3 regions of the Pseudoalteromonas sp. SCSIO 43201 genome follow, and region 2 is predicted to be linked to each of the others. Evidence: predicted binding sites of a transcription regulator. Region 2 holds the regulator's gene; each other region holds the start of a gene.
What was found. The regulator MetJ, encoded in region 2, represses methionine synthesis genes. The targets are predictions, from matches to a motif close to TAGACGTCTAGACGTCTA.
Positions count from the first base shown of each region.

Region 1: metK (methionine adenosyltransferase) is a predicted target of MetJ. The motif match lies at 3,363-3,380, and genes of this name have one in related genera.
Region 3: J8Z24_RS13650 (methylenetetrahydrofolate reductase) is a predicted target of MetJ. The motif match lies at 4,092-4,109, and genes of this name have one in related genera.

Region 1 is NZ_CP072683.1:3,106,266-3,112,728, forward strand. It holds gene J8Z24_RS13380 (methyl-accepting chemotaxis protein) at 1-977, shown strand, start outside; gene tkt (transketolase) at 1,228-3,222, opposite strand; gene metK (methionine adenosyltransferase) at 3,482-4,633, shown strand; gene J8Z24_RS13395 (HDOD domain-containing protein) at 4,695-5,543, opposite strand; gene J8Z24_RS13400 (hypothetical protein) at 5,688-6,341, shown strand; gene J8Z24_RS13405 (SIR2 family NAD-dependent protein deacylase) at 6,346-6,463, opposite strand, start outside.
Region 2 is NZ_CP072683.1:468,330-474,792, forward strand. It holds gene J8Z24_RS02025 (SPOR domain-containing protein) at 1-179, opposite strand, end outside; gene priA (primosomal protein N') at 193-2,364, opposite strand; gene rpmE (50S ribosomal protein L31) at 2,579-2,794, shown strand; gene J8Z24_RS02040 (malic enzyme-like NAD(P)-binding protein) at 3,543-4,784, shown strand; gene metJ (met regulon transcriptional regulator MetJ) at 5,158-5,478, opposite strand; gene metB (cystathionine gamma-synthase) at 5,823-6,463, shown strand, end outside.
Region 3 is NZ_CP072683.1:3,165,710-3,172,172, forward strand. It holds gene cysE (serine O-acetyltransferase) at 1-292, opposite strand, end outside; gene J8Z24_RS13640 (diacylglycerol kinase) at 529-936, shown strand; gene J8Z24_RS13645 (M16 family metallopeptidase) at 1,010-3,886, opposite strand; gene J8Z24_RS13650 (methylenetetrahydrofolate reductase) at 4,155-5,111, shown strand; gene J8Z24_RS13655 (undecaprenyl-diphosphate phosphatase) at 5,179-5,979, opposite strand; gene folK (2-amino-4-hydroxy-6-hydroxymethyldihydropteridine diphosphokinase) at 5,976-6,463, opposite strand, start outside.

The DNA.
Region 1 (6,463 bases), 1.3 Mb from region 2:
CTCTTTCTGAAGTAAATCGAGTATTGAATATCGTAGCCAGTGGCGATATGACGCAGCGCTTAGATGATACCGCCAAAGACGAGTTTGGAGAACTTTCGAAAAGCTGTAATACGTTAATCTCGAGTTTACGTGAACTGATCACAGGTATTATTTCTCGTTCAACACAACTGGCAGCGGCCTCTGAAGAAACATCGACGATTACCACTGAATCGAGTCAAGCGATTAAAAATCAGCAAGCACAAGTTGAGCAAGCAGCTACAGCAACAACCGAGATGAGTAGCACTTCTCATGGTGTAAGCAACAGCGCACACCAAGCGTTGCAAGAAATCAAAAATGCTGACAAAGAAGCTGAGCGCGTTAAAGGTATCTCACACGAAAATAAACACACCATTGAGCAACTCGCCAAAGAAGTCGACGAGGCATCGCGTGTTATCAATAAACTACATCAAGATAGTGCTTCTATCGGAAGTATTTTGGATGTTATACGAGGCATCGCCGAGCAAACTAACTTACTTGCGCTTAATGCTGCAATTGAAGCAGCTCGAGCTGGAGAACAAGGTCGAGGGTTTGCGGTAGTTGCTGACGAAGTACGCTCTTTAGCAAGTAAAACTCAAGAGTCTACACAAGAAATTCAGGCGATGATCGAGTCTTTACAAGCAGGTGCGGAAGAAGCCGTAAGTGCAATGTCGAAAGGTAAACAACAGGCTGAGTCTTGTGTGAACCAAAGCGACCTTGCCAACGAAGCATTGAACTCTATTACCGCAGCCGTTTCACAAGCGCATGATGTAAGTGAAGAAATCGCTAATGCAGCAAACGAGCAGCAGCAAGTAGCGCAAGAAATTAGTGAACGTTTAGAGTCTATTGTTACGATTGCTGAGCAAACGGCTGAAGGTGCAAGCCAGACGTCAATTTCAAGCTCTGAAGTGGCGAAACTCGCAGAAGAGCTGCGCTTGTCAGTCGATCAGTTTAAAGTTTAATACCAATTTGAGTTAATACTTGCTCAATTTGAAGGAGTAAATCTGACGCTAACAGCGTTAAAAATTTCTTATTTAGAACAACTAAATAGCAAAATTTTTGCCTCGTTATCGACAAGATTTTCTCGCCTCAAAATAGACCACTTAATTAAGAAAATTGGTACAATTGAGCACACGACTTACTGAATAGAATTGCTATAACAATAAAAAAAACCCATGCAGAGCATGGGTTTTTTTATTTCTTTTTAATCGCTTATGCAAATAATGCGTTTGCTTTCTCAACGATGTTTTCGACAGTAAAGCCAAATAGTTTAAACAGCTCACCTGCTGGTGCTGACTCACCAAAGGTAGTCATACCAACGATTGCCCCATTTAACCCGACATACTTGTACCAGAAGTCTTCAATACCTGCTTCAATTGCAACACGGCGTGTTACTGAGCTTGGTAGAACGCTTTCTTTATACTCTGCAGATTGTGCATCGAAAATATCCGTTGAAGGCATAGACACAACGCGTACTTTTTTGCCATCTGCACGTAGTTTATCAGCAGATTCAACCGCAAGTTGTACTTCTGAACCCGTTGCAATCAGGATGATTTCCGGCTCACCATCACAAGACAGTACATAACCACCCTGCTTAATAGCAGCTACTTGCTCAGCAGTACGAGGTTGCTGCTCTAGCCCTTGACGGGTAAACACTAGGGCAGATGGACCATCGGCACGCTCTATTGCTTGCTGCCAAGCTACTGCAGACTCAACTTGGTCACATGGACGCCAGCTTGCAAGATTTGGGGTGGTACGTAAGTTTGCCATTTGCTCAACAGGCTGGTGCGTTGGACCATCTTCACCAAGACCAATTGAGTCATGAGTGTAGACAAAAATACTTCTTTGCTTCATTAATGCAGCCATACGTACCGCGTTACGTGCGTATTCCATAAACATTAAGAATGTTGCACCATAAGGGATAAAGCCTTTGTGTAGCGCAATACCATTCATAATGGCAGACATACCAAATTCACGTACACCATAGAAGATATAGTTACCCGCTGCGTCTTCGGCTGTTAAACCTTTTGACTGATCCCAAAGCGTTAAGTTAGAACCCGCTAAGTCAGCAGAGCCGCCCATAAACTCAGGAAGAATTGGGCCGTAAGCGTTTAAGGCATTTTGTGATGCTTTACGCGTTGCAGGATTTGCCGGATTCGCTTGAAGTTCAGCGATATACGCTTCTGTTTTTTCTGACCAATCTGCTGGCAAATCACCTTTCATACGGCGTTCAAATTCAGCGGCAAGCTCTGGGTAGTGCATTTGATACTCAGTAAACTTGATTAGCCATTCACTTTGTTGGTTCTGACCACGCGCTGTTGCATCCCATTTCGCGTAGATATCTTCAGGAATGTCGAATGCACCGTGCTCCCAACCAAGGAACTCACGAGCAGCTTTGATTTCATCGTCACCAAGCGGTGCACCGTGGCAATCGTGGCTGCCAGATTTATTTGGTGAGCCATAGCCAATAACGGTTTTACAACAAATAAGCGTTGGTTTGTCAGATTCAGCTTGAGCCGCTTCAATTGCGGATTTAATCGCGTCGCTATCATGACCATCAACATCAGCAATAACATGCCAGCCGTACGATTCAAAACGCTTCGGTGTGTCGTCGCTAAACCAACCTTCAACTTCACCATCGATTGAAATACCGTTGTCATCCCAAAATGCAATGAGTTTGCCAAGTCCAAGTGTACCTGCCAACGAACATGCTTCGTGTGAGATCCCTTCCATCAAACAACCATCACCTAAGAAGGTGTAGGTATAATGGTTTACGATGTCATAATCTTCGCGGTTAAACTGCGCAGCTAAGGCTTTTTCAGCAATCGCCATACCTACCGCATTAGTGATACCCTGACCAAGTGGGCCAGTAGTCGTCTCTATTCCTGGTGCATAGCCATACTCTGGGTGACCTGGCGTTTTGGAATGTAACTGACGAAAGTTTTTAATGTCATCGATTGATAAATCATAACCCGATAAATGTAGCAATGAATAAATAAGCATTGAGCCGTGACCGTTTGATAATACAAAACGATCTCTATCTGCCCATTCAGGGTTACTTGGGTTGTGTTTTAGAAAGTCGCGCCAAAGTACTTCTGCGATGTCCGCCATGCCCATAGGGGCTCCTGGGTGGCCAGACTTGGCCTTTTGTACAGCGTCCATGGAAAGAACGCGAATTGCATTAGCAAGTTCTTTGCGAGATGGCATGAATTCTCCTACCTTTAAATGTGTTTCGCGGGGGTTGAGCCCATTCTTACTTATTTATATGGCCTACTGCAACGGCAAAGACCATAAAAAAACAGGTACAGACTGACTTTTTCTGACCATTAAAAAAGATTGAACAATTTTGGACGTCTAGGCGTAAAATAACTAGTCAATGGGTAGGTTTTTTGGTTAGAATACGCCCCTTAATTTTTCGCGCTGTTCCTGATGTTTGTGAAGCGCAATATTTGTGAGCATAAATACAATGGCTAAACATTTATTTACTTCTGAATCTGTTTCTGAGGGTCATCCGGATAAAATCGCCGATCAGATCTCTGATGCGGTTCTAGATGCCATCCTTGAGCAAGATCCAAAAGCACGTGTTGCGTGTGAAACTTACGTTAAAACCGGTATGGTTATGGTTGGTGGTGAAATCACGACTAGCGCTTGGGTTGATATCGAGGAATTAACTCGTAAAACTGTGCGTGAAATTGGTTATACCCACTCTGACATGGGTTTTGATGCGGATTCATGTGCAATCCTAAATACCATTGGTAAGCAATCACCAGACATCAACCAAGGTGTTGATCGTACTCGCCCTGAAGAGCAAGGTGCTGGTGACCAAGGTCTAATGTTTGGTTACGCGTGTAACGAGACTGACGTACTTATGCCTGCGCCAATTACGTACTCACACCGTTTAGTGCAACGCCAAGCACAAGTTCGTAAAGACGGTACATTACCTTGGCTACGCCCTGACGCTAAGTCTCAGGTAACATTTGCGTACGAAAATGGTAAAGCGGTTGGTATCGACGCTGTGGTTTTATCTACTCAACATTGTGATTCAGTATCGCAAGACGACCTAGTAGAAGCAGTGATGGAAACTATTATCAAGCCGACTTTACCAGCTGAGCTTATCACTGAAGCGACTAAGTTCTTCATCAACCCAACAGGCCGTTTCGTTATCGGTGGTCCTATGGGTGACTGTGGTCTAACTGGTCGTAAAATCATCGTAGATACTTACGGCGGCATGGCTCGTCACGGTGGTGGTGCATTCTCTGGTAAAGATCCATCAAAAGTTGACCGCTCTGCAGCGTACGCGGCACGTTATGTTGCGAAGAACATTGTTGCAGCCGGCCTTGCAGACAAGTGTGAAATCCAAGTGTCTTACGCAATCGGTGTGGCAGAGCCTACATCTATCAGCGTTGAAACATTCGGTACAGCTAAGCTTGAGGAATCTCGTCTAATCGAGCTTATCCGTGAACACTTCGACCTACGTCCTTATGGTCTGATCACAATGCTTGACCTAGAACGTCCAATTTATCAACCTACTGCTGCTTACGGCCACTTTGGTCGTGAAGAGTTCCCATGGGAAGCAACAGATAAGGCTGACGCACTACGTGCAGCAGCAGGTCTATAAGCCCTGCTATTCAAAGAAAAGGCGCTATATGCGCCTTTTTTGTTGCCCAGACAAAATATACTCACCCGATAAATACCTCATCAACATCATCTTTTAAGTTTTGATATTCGTCTTCATGAATATTAAGTTCAATCATGACTTTGTCTTTAAACAAGTGCCAATCTGCTGAACTTCTAAAGTGCTTTGCCTCAAAACATAGGTTTTCAGCGAGCTTTAAAGCAGCAAATGTTTGTGCATGCTGTGGGTTTTTTTCTGATTCTTCAAGGTAACTGACATCATGATGACGCAAAATCATTTGGCATATTTCTCTGGGTAAGTGCCATGAGGTTGCTAAAAAATACCCAACCACTGTATGTGGCACTGGATATTTCTGCTGCTCATAATCAATCAGTGTTCGTTCTGGCCTTTCTATTGATAGCTTTATCACCTCAGCGTAGTCAGGATATTTTACCGCCATTGCAGGGATCCCAGCATCATGAAATAGCCCCAGTAATTGTAAATTCTCTAAAGGTAATGAAGACTTTAAGTAGTGACCGACGACAAGTGCAGCCTTTGATATATCAGCTGCATTGTCCCAAAATTGCTGCAGCGAAATGCAGCACTTTGATTGCTCAAATGCGTTTTTAAGCAAATACCCTGTTACCAACTGCGTAATACAAGTTACTCCCAAAAACATCACCGCTTGTCGTATATCTGTAATAGTACGAGCAAGGCCATAGGCAGGTGAATTTATCACTTTTAATACCGCAGCAGACGCACCGACATCTGCAGCAATTATGTTTGCAACAGCAAATAATTCAGGTTCTGATTTTGATAATTCATTTTGAAGTGCTTGCAGAATTTCAGGTTTAGCAGGTAGGTTAAATCCACCACGTAAATCATTTAGCACTTTGTCGTCTATATCGATCATTGGGCTACCTCAGCTTAGATATTCCAAAGTTTAGTTCATCAAGAAATATTTGCAGTATCTCTGTACAAATCACTAGGCTTTGGCGCAAACTAGACAGCTGCTAAACTATGATATGACGAAAATAATGATACAAGGTTACAATTGATGTCGAAAAACAGCCTAACGCCGTTTTTACTGGCTTTGAAAAGCGCAGATATCACCAAAATACAAGCGATGTATTGTCAGTCCACTACTGAGGTAAAAGTAGAAGTACTCAAATTTCTATTTCAAAGCGCACAAAATAATGCCGCCTTGTACGGCCATTACCAAGATATCACAACGCTTTGTCTCCAAGCTGGCGAATTTCCAACGCCGCTACTAGGTGCAATCAATTCGTTGGAAAAGTTCTCTTTTTTCTCGTCTCCTCTTATCCTATCGTCGCAAATTATGTGCAGCAACCAACAGGGAAATACTATTTTGCATATATTCTTATCAACCGTTGCGGCATCGGAAAATGGCCTTAACTATCTAAAAACACTACTACTGTTCGAAAGTCGAGAAATCTTACAAAGCGCCATTAGTCATAGAAATGACAAGCAGTTGACCCCGTTAGAGTGTTATTTAGCCTTTAATGCCAATATTGATGCACTCGCAATCCAAGAGCTAAGTGCGCTACTAGGGTTAATTGAAGTGGAGCGCAGACAAACTGACATTCAAGCTAGTAATGCCAAGGTCATTGAGTCACATTTACGACAGCAAAATCGATTAAGTGACTATAAACAGTTTCTCTTGGCGACATACTATAAATCAAACCATTAACAGATTAGCCTGAGATATACTCCGTTGCTGTCATACGGTGATAAGTAACGTTGTTGTGAAATAGATGAACGGGGTTAGGATCAACCACTTCAATTGGAATGTTGTTTTGTCTAGCAATGTCT
Region 2 (6,463 bases):
TTAGCTTGCTCTACTTCTTTAGGATCCGCATTGGTCTTGATAAACCATAGACCATAAGCAAAACCACCAATTAACAGTAATGCAGCGATAGTTGCTACAACAGGAAATTTTGTGGTTTTCTCGGGTTTTGTTTTGCCTTTCCCTTTGGGTTTTTTATTGATGTAATCGTGCTGTGCCATGAGTCATTGGTTTCTAATAGCTATCCATTGGATCTACATCTATGCTCCAGCGAACTCGGTTGGCAGACTCGTGCGTTGAAATATAGCGCGCAAGTTGCGAAAGATAGTTGCGAAGCACAGTGCGTTGTTGTGCGTGTATATGTAACTGATACCTGAACTTTCCTGCAATTCTTTCAAGCGGCGCAGGAATTGGACCTAGCAATTGTATACCAGGATAGGGGGTAGCTGGAACCAAATCTGATAAAAACTGCAACACAGTGTTGATGTTTGTGGCTTCGGCGCGAATGATAGCCAGGTGTGCAAAAGGAGGGAGCATGGCTTCTTCACGCTCTTTTAGTGCATATCTTGCAAAGTCACCGTAACCATTGTTGATTAAATCTTGTAATAGTGGGTGCTCTGGAAAATGGGTTTGTAGTAGCACGGTTCCTGCTTCACCGGCTCGACCTGCACGTCCTGCAACTTGCGTGATTAATTGAGCCATCTGCTCAGTCGCTCTGAAATCACAAGAATACAAACCAGAATCTACATCTAAGATCACGACAAGGCTGACATCGGCAAAGTGGTGCCCTTTGGCTAGCATTTGCGTGCCAACTAATATACGTGCCCCTCCTTGGTTTATGTCTTCTAGTGCACTTTCAAGGCTACCTTTGCGGCGTGTCGAATCGCGATCAATCCGAGTGACGGGAATATCCGCAAAGCGTTCGGTTAAAAAGCTTTCTAGCTGCTCAGTACCTAGCCCAGTAGGCATAATTTGAGTACTACCACAGTCAGGGCATTGCCTTGGCACAAAATCTTGTTCACCGCAGTGATGACATACCAAGCGATTCATATTTTTATGATATGTGGCGCTGGTGGAGCAGTGTTTGCAGGTGTTAAGCCATCCACACTCATGACACATTAATGTTGGGGCGAAGCCGCGTCGATTTAAAAACACCATCACTTGCTTTGCGCGGTTAAGTGTTTTTTCTATCCAATGTAAACTCATTGGTGAAAACCCGCCTTGCTCTGGTTGACCTTTCATATCGACTAGGTGAAACTGGTTATCATGTTGAGTTTGTGCGCGTTTACTTAGCGTCACCAATTGATATTTGTTATTAATGGCTTTGTGTAGCGTTTCCAATGCGGGCGTTGCTGTTCCTAAAAGCAGAGGGCAGTTTATTTGGTGAGCACGAAATGCAGCGAGATCTCTGGCGTGGTAACGAAGACCTTCTTGTTGTTTAAAAGAGTTGTCATGTTCTTCATCAACGATGATCATACCAAGACTCTTAAACGGTAAGAAAATGGCTGAACGAGTGCCGATTACTAATGCGCTTAATCCCTTTTCGGCGCGTCGCCACGTATGTAGACGTTCGTTATCGGTTAAATTGGAGTGCCATAGATCGATAGGAAGATCAGTAAAACGCTTCTTAAAACGGTTAACGGTTTGCGGTGTGAGGCCAATTTCTGGGACCAATACCAGCGCTTGTTTTCCAGCCTTAAGTATATTTTCAAGACTTTGCAAATACACTTCGGTTTTCCCGCTGCCCGTTACCCCTTCTATTAAGAAAGTCCGGTAGCCAACTTGTGCATTAATTGCACTGCAAATGGTAGCCTGTTGATCGTTTAGGCGTGGCTTGTCACCTAGGTGCAATTCGTTTTGTGCCCAGTCGCTGTCATGTTCAATAGACTGTACTATTAGTGCTTTGGTCTCGAGCGCTTTGATGGTTTGACTCGCAAACCCAAGTGCCTTGAGTTCGCTTAACTTTATTGCGCCACCTTCATATAACTGAGAAAGCAAAGCTTGTTGTTTTTTGGCGCGTAGTGTAGGGAGTGTTTGCCCTTTTTCCGTTAATCTTACCACAGGGATCTGGGTTTTATCTGGGTGGCCACCATCTCTTAACACGGCAGGGAGTGCTGTGAATAATGTATCACCAATCGGATGGCAATAGTACTGTGAGACAAAATGCAAAAAATGTAATTGTGCCTGATTTAAAACAGGCTGTTCGTCGAGTACTGCGATAACCTGTTTAAGTTTCTCTTGTGGCACATCAGTGCGCTCTTTTATATTGAGTGCGATAGCAGTACAGCGACGGTTAGAAAAATTAACTGTTACTCTCATCCCAGTTACAACGTGCATCGTTGCTGGTAGCAAATAATCGAATGTGCGGTGTAATGGTAGCTTCAAAGCTACTTCAAGAATGAGCATATATTTCAATCCCATAAAGTGAGCGCAGGCTCGAAGTATATACCTAAGATTATGGTATTGGAAAACAGCCCCAGCAATGACGATAAAAAACTCTGAAATATTGCTTGTAGATTGTCCAGTTAACCACTAAAATACGCCTCCACAATTTTGTATAACTACGTATGGTGCCAGACTTCGGGTTTGGAGAGCGATACGGCCTTAACTAGAGGTTGCTATGAAAGAAGGTATTCACCCTAATTACGAGACGATCACAGCATCGTGCTCTTGCGGTAACAAGTTCGAAACTCGTTCAACGCTTTGTAAAGATATTCACCTAGACGTATGTTCTGCGTGTCACCCGTTCTATACAGGTAAGCAGAAGATCCTTGATACAGGTGGCCGTGTTGATCGCTTCAACAAGCGTTTCGGTGCACTTAGCAGCAAGAAGTAATCTTGCTGGTCTAGTCGAAAAAAGCACCCTAGGGTGCTTTTTTTGTGCCTACGGTTCAATAGCAATTATAATAATGTATACAAATAGGCAGTGTTTGATTGCTTGTGCTTGGTACACCCCCGCCTTTTAAATCTTAAAATCAACTGATTTGGCAGCAAATCTTTACTGTAACCTAGAATAGAGTAATAGCTCTATTTCGCATGTTAATATTGGCTATTAATGAGCTTAAGTTGTGCCTAGGCAGAAAACGAATATATTTAATTATATTACTAGACACTATGCTTCGTAGTGGTAAATCGTGCTTTGTGCTTCTAAATGTCTCAATTGTGCAGTTAAATTTAGTAATAATTATAAATATTGCTCTTTAGTCATGGTATTTTACGCTAGTGCTATTTTTCATCACTTTGACTTGTCTTTAACCACTTACTTGCTTACTTTTGCAGGTCTAAATTGTGAAATTTTTCTTAAAATTGAAGAGAACGTCGAAGAAAATACGAATAAATACCGTGTAAGTGGATAGACCTGATTTTACTTGAATAATGAAGAAAACTCGGTATTGTGTGATGACGGTCGATTACCTATATGTCCTATTGACATCTGCTTAAAGCACTGTGCTTTTGAGTACTTTTATGTCGTCGCTCATATAGTTAATCGCACTGTTTGTGGTTGTAAATATGGAAGCAACCGACACTCAGAATGCGAATGTTTAGCACACTCTCACATTAACTTCGTAGGAAAATATCGCGCCATGACAGATTTTCGTCAACAAGCTCTAGATTATCACGAGAAGCCCGTTCCAGGTAAAATCAGCGTAGAGCTGACTAAGCCTGCCGAGACCGTAAAAGACCTAGCACTCGCATACAGCCCTGGTGTTGCCGAGCCAGTACGTGAAATCGCGGCAGATCCTGCGAATGCCTATCGTTATACAGGTAAAGGGAACATGGTAGCTGTGATCAGTAATGGTACTGCTATTTTAGGACTAGGTAATTTAGGTCCTTTGGCTTCGAAACCAGTTATGGAAGGTAAGGCTCTGTTATTTAAACGCTTTGCTGGACTGGACTCGATTGATATTGAAGTTAAACATAACACCACTGAAGACTTCATCAATACAGTAGCGAATATTGCAGATACTTTTGGCGGGATTAACCTTGAAGATATCAAAGCGCCTGAGTGCTTTGAAATTGAGCGCGCGCTTATTGAACGCTGTGATATACCCGTTTTCCATGATGATCAACACGGTACTGCAATTGTGACTGCGGCTGGTATGCTCAATGCACTTGAGATCCAAGGTAAAGATATTCATGATGCGATCATCGTGTGTTTAGGAGCTGGTGCCGCTGCAATAGCGTGTATGGAGCTACTTATAAAATGTGGTGCACAAAGAGAGCATATTTATATGCTAGACAGAAAAGGCGTGATCCATACTCGTCGTGACGATCTTAACGAATACAAAGAGCTGTTTGCAAATAATACGGATAAGCGCACGTTACAGGATGTGATTGCAGAGGCTGACGTATTTGTTGGCGTTTCAGGCCCAGATCTTCTATCTGCTGAAGATTTAAAATTAATGGCTGATAAGCCAGTTGTATTTGCATGTTCGAACCCAGATCCTGAGATCAGCCCCGATGTTGCACATGGTGCTCGTGATGATTTGATTATGGCAACAGGTCGTTCTGATTATCCAAACCAAGTGAACAATGTGCTATGTTTTCCGTTCATCTTCCGTGGTGCACTAGATGTACGTGCTACAGCGATCAATGACGAAATGAAGATTGCGGCAGTTGAGGCTATTAGAAGTATTGCAAAAGAGCCAGTACCTGCAGAGGTGTTAAAAGCAGCTGATGTCGACAGCCTTGAGTTTGGTCCGCAATACATTATCCCTAAACCGATGGATCCTCGCTTGTTACCTCGAATAGCAAAAGCGGTTGCTACTGCTGCGGTTGAATCTGGCGTAGCGCAAATCGAGATGCCCTTGGGTTATATGGAATAAAATAACCTAAACTGGGATAATAATTTGTTCTCTAGCAGTTGTTATCCCTTACTCTTTCGGTAAATTTGTTTGTAATAGGCCAGCTATTGACGCACAAATTTGCCTTGTATTAAGAAATAACTGCTTGTAGCGATTCCAGCTTAAGTATGAAAAAAGCCTCGATTGAGGCTTTTTTGTGTCTTTATTTCCGTGAAAAATGAAGAGTCGATATTATACCAATTTGACTTAATACTTGCTCAATTTGAAGGAGTAAATCTGACGCTAACAGCGTTAAAGATTTCTCATTTAGAACAACTAAATAGCAAAATTTTTGCCTAGTTATCGACAAGATTTTCTCGCCTCAAAATAAACCACTTAATTAAGAAAATTGGTATTATTCTTCGTTTATTTCAGGGATCTCTAAACCACGCTCTTCCATTATTTGTCTTACTTCTAACGGAATACGTTCTGGGTTGTCTTTTCTCAGGTCTTCATCACTTGGAAGTGGTTGACCCGTGAAAGCATGTAAAAAGGCTTCACATAATAGCTCGCTGTTTGTTGCATGGCGCAAGTTATTTACTTGACGACGTGTACGTTCATCAGTAAGTACTTTGAGCACGTTCAAAGGGATACTCACTGTGATTTTTTTTACTTGCTCTGCTTTTTTACCGTGTTCTGCATATGGGTGAATATACTCACCATTCCATTTTGCCATAATTGTGTACTTGCCTCAGTTACATCAATGCCAATATGACTGGGTTCTGATTGATATTGTTCAGCTAAGCAGGTGGAGCAGGGAAATCTTTAAAGAGTAAAGATAAAACCTGAACTTGAATAGTTGAGCAAATTAATCCGCTATGGCGAGAACTATAGATCTCTGCCATAGTTTTCAATAACTCAGTCGTATTAGCAACGCCTTAAGTGGCGAAATTTTATCGGTTTAAAAAAGATAGTCAAATACTAGTTATTTAGCCATTTAGCAGTATAAATGTTTTGACTTCTAGTTGTCGTTGCTCTAACCTTTTAGACGTCTAAACATCCAACTATCTAGGTGACCCTATGAGTCAAATTAACAAATCGACGGTTGCAGTGCGTCACGGTATAGAAGCTGATAAAGCACATGGTGCAGTGGTTCCGCCCCTTTATCTGTCGACGACCTATTCATTTGCAGATTTTGATACCAAGCGTGATTATGACTATGGCCGCAGTGGTAACTTTAATCGTGATGTGTTGGCACAAGCGTTAACCGAACTTGAAGGAGGTCAACGTGGCATTATTACCGCAACAGGTATGTCGGCTATTCACCTAGTAACTCAATTATTAAACCATGACGACACTTTAGTGATCCCCCACGATTGCTATGGTGGCAGTTATCGTTTATTTACGTCATTGGCAAAGCGTGGGCTACTCAAAGTAGAAGTAGTGGATTTAACCCAGCCAGAAAGCCTTGAGAAACTAGAAAAAATCCAGCCTAAACTTGTGTGGATAGAAACACCAAGTAATCCAATTTTACGATTAACCGATATTGAAGCAGTTGTAACCGCTGCGCATGCGGTCGGTGCTTTAGTTGCGGCAGACAATACCTTCTTGTCACCAGCATTACAAAACCCTATCGCTTTTGGAGTCGATATTGTTGTTCACTCAACCACTAAATATATTAACGGTCACTCCGATGTGGTAGGTGGTGCAGTGATAGCGCG
Region 3 (6,463 bases), 1.2 Mb from region 2:
TTACGTTGAGATAACTATCGGCAGCAGGGTCACGATCTTTAACTGCTTTTATGTCATGCGCAACATGAGTCAACATGGTATCGCAGTGTACAAAGGCCTGATCGAACAACTCTCGGATAGTAAACGCAGATACGACGGCATCGGCAAGTTTATTTGCAACAATAAAACTTAACGCTGCGCCAAGACACTCATGGTTTAAAATACTCGAGTATACGTGGCTTGCCAGTAATGGCTCTCGCGCAACTAGCTCATTGGCTTCTTCGCGTAACTTGTTCCAGATCTCATGTCTCATGTAATGTACTTCCGATAATACTGATGCTTAATATAGTGTAACGCTTAGATTGATTCAGTGTCATGTATTATAAAAAATCAGGCTTCAAACACTTGGTTATATCTAATAACCAACATATTTAAATGCGGTTTAGATATACCAAGTAGACCATAGATTCTTACAATTTAGTACTGTCGAGCTAGACAGTTCTTCGTATAATACGCCCCATTGCATACTACCAACGCAGGATCGAGAATATGTCGATAAAGATCAAGACCACGGATAGCAACAAACCAAATGGCACAGGGCTTGCCCGACTTATCAAAGCAACCCATTGCTCAGTGAAAGGGATGAAAGCGGCGTACAAAGAAGAGTCTGCATTTAGACAAGAAACTTGGTTGCTAATAGTGAGTATTCCTTTATCCATTGTGCTAGCGCAAAGCATTGCTCAATGGGCACTGTTAGTCGGTAGTGTGCTGTTAATATTAGTGATTGAACTTATCAACTCAGCAATTGAAGCACTTACAGACAGAGTGAGTACCGAACATCACTTATTATCTGGTCGTGCAAAAGATATGGCTTCAGCTGCCGTGACACTAACATTACTAATTGCATTTCTAATTTGGGTAACCGCAGCGATAGAGTGGTTCAACACCATTACCTAAAATTATCCGTGACTTTGACACAAAAAATGGCGGCTAAAAACTTAGCCGCCATTTTCATTACTCAGTGCACTGATTATTTAAACACTTTTTCTACATCTAGCGTTTTAATATTCTGACTTGGAATATTCAGTGGATACGTGGCAATTTCAGCATCTTCTGCCAACAGTGCTTCTGGCTTTTTCGTGTTATAGGTCATAGGTGATGACTGCTTATCACTTAAACGTTTTGCCATGTCTTTGGCGTCACCCGTGATAAATACATAGTGAATATTGTCGGTCTGCAAATTCTCTTTGATAACACGGTTGATGTCATCAACAGATAGAGACTGCAATTGCTCAGTCACATACTTCACAAATTCATCGGTATTGTAGAATTGACTATCTAACGCATAGCCTAGCTGCCTATCTTGGCTCGCTACCATTTGCGGCACAAAGTTAATTAAGAAGTTACGTGTCGCCTCAAAATCGGCTTTGCTCATCCCTTCTTTGATCAGCTTATCTAGCTCAAATAAGGCAGTACGTGTTGCAAAGTGTGCGTCATTATTAGAGCGCAGTGGGCGTAACCATACTTGGAAGATCTGCTCACTACGGCCTAAGTTTGCGTCAGGCTTGGTTTGGAACATCCCGCGAGGGAAGTATTCAATATACGCATAATCGCCATAGTTCATGCCACGAACTTGACGAATGCGTTGGTACAAGTGACTGTTAGCGCTGCGGTGCTCACCAAAGTATGAGCGCACCAACCAAAGTGCAGCCCAGTCTTTGTTGCTACGAATAGTGTCAATTGGGAAACCAAAAGAGACAGCTGTCGACTTGGCATTTTTCTCTACAATCGTCGCATGACGCCCTAACAATGTTGGCGCATCAGGCACTTGTAAACGTGCTTCTTGGCCTTTTGGCAGTGTCGCAAGATCACTGAACATTTCTTCTTTTAGCTGTTTATCAAGCGCACCTGTAATACCCACGTTAAGTTTTGCTTGGGTAAACTGCTGAGCATAAAACGCTTTCACATCATCCAATGTAATCGCTTCTAGGTCAGATAAATCACCAAAATTGTAGCTTTCGTATGGGTGACCTTGATACAACTCATGATATAGCACTTCTTTACCTAACTCTTCGTCATTCGATGCTTTTAGGCCAGCTTTGATGCTATCGATAAGCTCTTTTTTCAGTCGATTAAAGTCGTCCTCTCTAAAGCCTGGTGCCAGCAACTGCTGACTCACAATGCCATACCACTGCTCTGCATTGTCTTTGTGAATACGGCCTTGTAGAGAAATCATTTCTTTATCAATTTGATAGCCAAAACTACCCGCAATTGGATAAAGCGCTTTTTGAATCTCTTTGTAAGATTGTGATTCACTACCACCTTTGGCTATCATTGCAGCCGTCAACGCAGCAAGCCCTTTTTTGCCTTCAGGATCAGCGGCAGCACCGGTATAAAACAGGAAGTTTACATCCACCAGTGGAGAGTTATTGGTTTTATCTAGTACATTAAAATGACGTGTTGCAGGCTTGTCCATTTTTGCAACTAACTTGTCTAGCTCGACTTCTTTATCAAAGCCTGATACGGACTCAAGCGCCGACATAGTCACCGTAGTACGGCTACTATCGACAAAGTATTTATTGGCAATATCACGTATATCTTTTGCAGTTACTTGGTCAGCTGTCGCATACAGCTCATTGATAACCTCAGGATCTCGCTCAAAATGCACATAACGTGCAAGTGTAGAAGCAATTGCTTGCGATGAGTCAAGGCCGTTAATAAAGCTATACTTTGAGTTAGATTTAAGCGCTGCCAACTTATTTTCGTCGACTAATTCTGTGCGAGCTTTTGCATATGTATTGTTAATCGCATCACGTACTGTCGCTAAATCTTTTTCGTTTTCCACTTTAACAAATACATGCAAAAGCCCTGGATCTTTAGTCTCAGGGTTGTAGGTAAACATTTGACTTGCCAGCTGCTTGTCTACTACCAACTCCTGGTATAACTCAGAGTTACTAGAGAAATAAAGCTGCGAGATCAGATCAAGTGCTGCACGATCTTTTTTCTTCGGCTCCCATGCAGCTCCTTTATAAGAAACAAGCAACCAGTGCCCTGGCAAGCCGTCATATTTCTCGTGCACATAACGTGCTTGCTCTTGCTTTGGCTCAACTGGAATATCGGCTTGATAATCACCTCTTTTCCAGTTGCCCCAATGCTTTTTCACCATCGCTATGGTTGCTTTAGGGTCAACATCGCCCACGATCACCAGTGATACATATTCAGGCTTATAGAAGCGCTCAAAGAATGTTTTACCATAGGCCATTTGATCAGGCATTGCCTCAATGTCCTCAAAAAAGCCCATCGTGGTATGTTTATAAGTATGTTTGTCGAATGCTTCTTTTCTTACCGCAGAAAGTAACTTACGCACAGGACTTGCGTTGTTTTTAAGGTACTCTCCTTTGACAGTGAGCGCCTCGGTACGGAACTGCTCTTCACTGTACGTTAGGTTTTGGAAAATATCAGCTTCAATTTCCAACACTTTATCTAAGTGCTGTTTAGAGAAGTTTAAATGATAGTTGGTAAAATCATTGGTTGTATAAGCGCGATTATCAACACCTGAATTTTTCAAAATATCTGAGTACACATCTTGAGGATATTTTTCTGAGCCTTTAAACATCATGTGTTCAAAGAAATGAGCAAAGCCTGTTTTTCCGGCTTCAACTTCATTGCGAGAGCCAACTGATACTGGAATTTGTAGTGATACTACATCAGGGTAATTGGTTTTTACTACCATGACACGAAGACCGTTTTCTAACTCTTCGAGTACGTAATCTTGGGCAAATACTTTATTTGACTGAGCGGCTTGAGCACCAGCAGCTGCATTCTGTGTACTATCGGCATTAGTCATAGCACAACCACTAAGCGCTAGGCTCACGGCAAAACTAGTTGCTAGTAATTTGAATTTCATGGATTGGTTCCTAATCATATTTTTATTCTAAATAAGTAGTGATCACTTACTTCAGCAAACTTCTTGATTATGCCCCAAAGCGATACTCATTCGCTAATTTACGAGATGATTTACCCTCTTAATATGTAAACAATTATGACATTTTACCTTTGGCACTTGAGAGAAATTCATAATTATTGAAATTCTTTCATTAAAAAAATCTATCTAGACGTCTAAATGGCTGCTATATTAGTAAAGAGATACTGAAATGCTTTTGTGGACGCAGATTATGGCTTTAACGCTTCAAGAGAAAATCATTGACCCTAACCAAGGGGTATATTTAATTGGTACCACACCACCAAAGATAGGCACCACACCCGAGCAGCTCAAAGCAATCGCAGCTAAGTTGCTAGGACGTTTACATGAAATCGAATACGATGGTGTGATAATTTACGATATTCAAGATGAAAGCAGCCGCACTCAGGTACCGCGCCCATTCCCATTCAAGCACACCGTTGACCCTTGTGAGTATAGTCAGTTGATCCGTGAATTATCGCACCTTGATGTTATTACCTATAAAAGCGTAGCACAGCGTGACGGAGAAGCATTCAGTAATTGGCTTAACAGCACTAAACGACAACATGGATTGAACAATCTGGTGTTAGTTGGAAGCCCTTCTTCAACAGGCGATATTAAGCTGCCATTATCAGAAGCTTATAAGGTGTTAAAGCACCATCAAGAGGAGTTTTTCTTAGGTGGTGTAACCATCGCGGAGCGTCATGCTAGTAAGCGTAATGAGCACGAAAGATTGATTGATAAAACAGTCCAAGGCTGCCAGTTTTTTGTCTCTCAAGCTGTCTATGATGCCCAAGCAACCATAGATCTGATCACAAGCTATGCTCGTACTTGTAAGCAACAGGGCACGACACCAAAACGTATTATTTTAACTTTTACTCCTTGTGGTGGAGAGAAGACTTTACAGTTTATGCAGTGGCTGGGTATATCCGTACCAGAGGCGACTAAGTGGCGTATGTTAGATGCAGAAAATACACTGAGCGAGTCCATTAGAATTTGTAGAGAAAATCTAGATCAAATCTTAAAAAGTTGTTCACACTTAGATATTTCTCTTGGTTTGAATATTGAGAGTTTAACGAACCGTAAAGAAGAAATTGATGCCTCTATCAACCTGTATCGCCTACTCAAAGCAACCATGGAATTGAGCCTTGCAGAAAAACAAATTGCTTAATCATTATATAAATGAAAAAGCCAGCTTGACTCCACAAACTGGCTTTTACCTAACCGGACTAGAAAGATTAGCTAAAACTTAAGAAAGCGATTAGCCCTACTCCAAGTAATAAACGATATATAACAAATGGCATCATACCCATACGTTCGATAATTTTTAGAAAGAAGAATATACACGCATAAGCTGAAACAAACGACAATACCGCGCCACTTAGGAGGGCATTCCAATCAACCACTTCATCGCCCATTGCCAATTCTAAACTATAGTAAAGCCCCATCATCGAAATCACAGGAATAGACATCAAAAACGAAAATCTTGCGGCACTTTTCTTATCAAGCCCTAGCAATAATCCGGCTGTAATTGTGATCCCAGATCGCGATGTTCCAGGAATAACCGCAGTAATTTGCGCCAGTCCAAGTATCAATGCACTTTTCCAATTTAGCGCAAACTCGTCTTTGATCTGTTTTGCTTTCACATCGGCATACCACAGCAATAAACCAAAAACGATAGTAGAGATTGCAATAACCCACGCACTGCGTAAGTAGATTTCGACAATATCTTTTAATAGAGGCGCCAGTAATACAAATGGAATTGTCGCAACAACAATACACCATGTCAGGCGGCTCTCTTTTGAATGCGGACCTGAAAACGATTTAAACCAGCCAGATAATAAGCTTACTATGTCGTGCCGAAAATAAATAACGACGGCAAGCAAGGTTCCTACATGAACAGCAACATCAAAAGCCAGCCCCTGATCTTGCCATCCGAGTACCTGTGAAGGCAGTAATAAGTGTGCTGAACTAGAAATAGGTAAAAACTCAGTGAGACCCTGAATGATTGCAAGGACAACAATCTCGATAAAACTCATAACTTGGGAAACTCCACTTTCCATAATTTTTGACTTGGGTTGTGATATTCCTGCCACAACTGAGCGATTGATTTCCCCTCAACAGGGTGAATAAAATCAGCGGCAAGTTCAGCTAATGGCTGAAGCACAAAAGCATTTTTGGTTATTTCATCCCTTGGCAGCTGAGCTGGTGATGAACAAATAAGGTGATCATAAAAAAGAATATCGAGATCTAAGGTACGCGGGCTAAACTTTTTTTCGTTACAGCGACGACCATGATCGTACTCTATCGACTTAAGTCGCGTATAAACCTCATTTAAAGACATTGGCGTGTGTGCAGCAAATACTGAGTTATAAAAATTACTACCGGTAAAACCGACAGCCTCACTCTCAAATACACTTGAATGTCGGTAATTTGGAAAATGCTTTATGAGTGTTTGTAAACCACTTAGTAAGTTTTTTTCTTTCTCAATATTGGAGCCAAGGCTGATAAAAATTTGTGCCA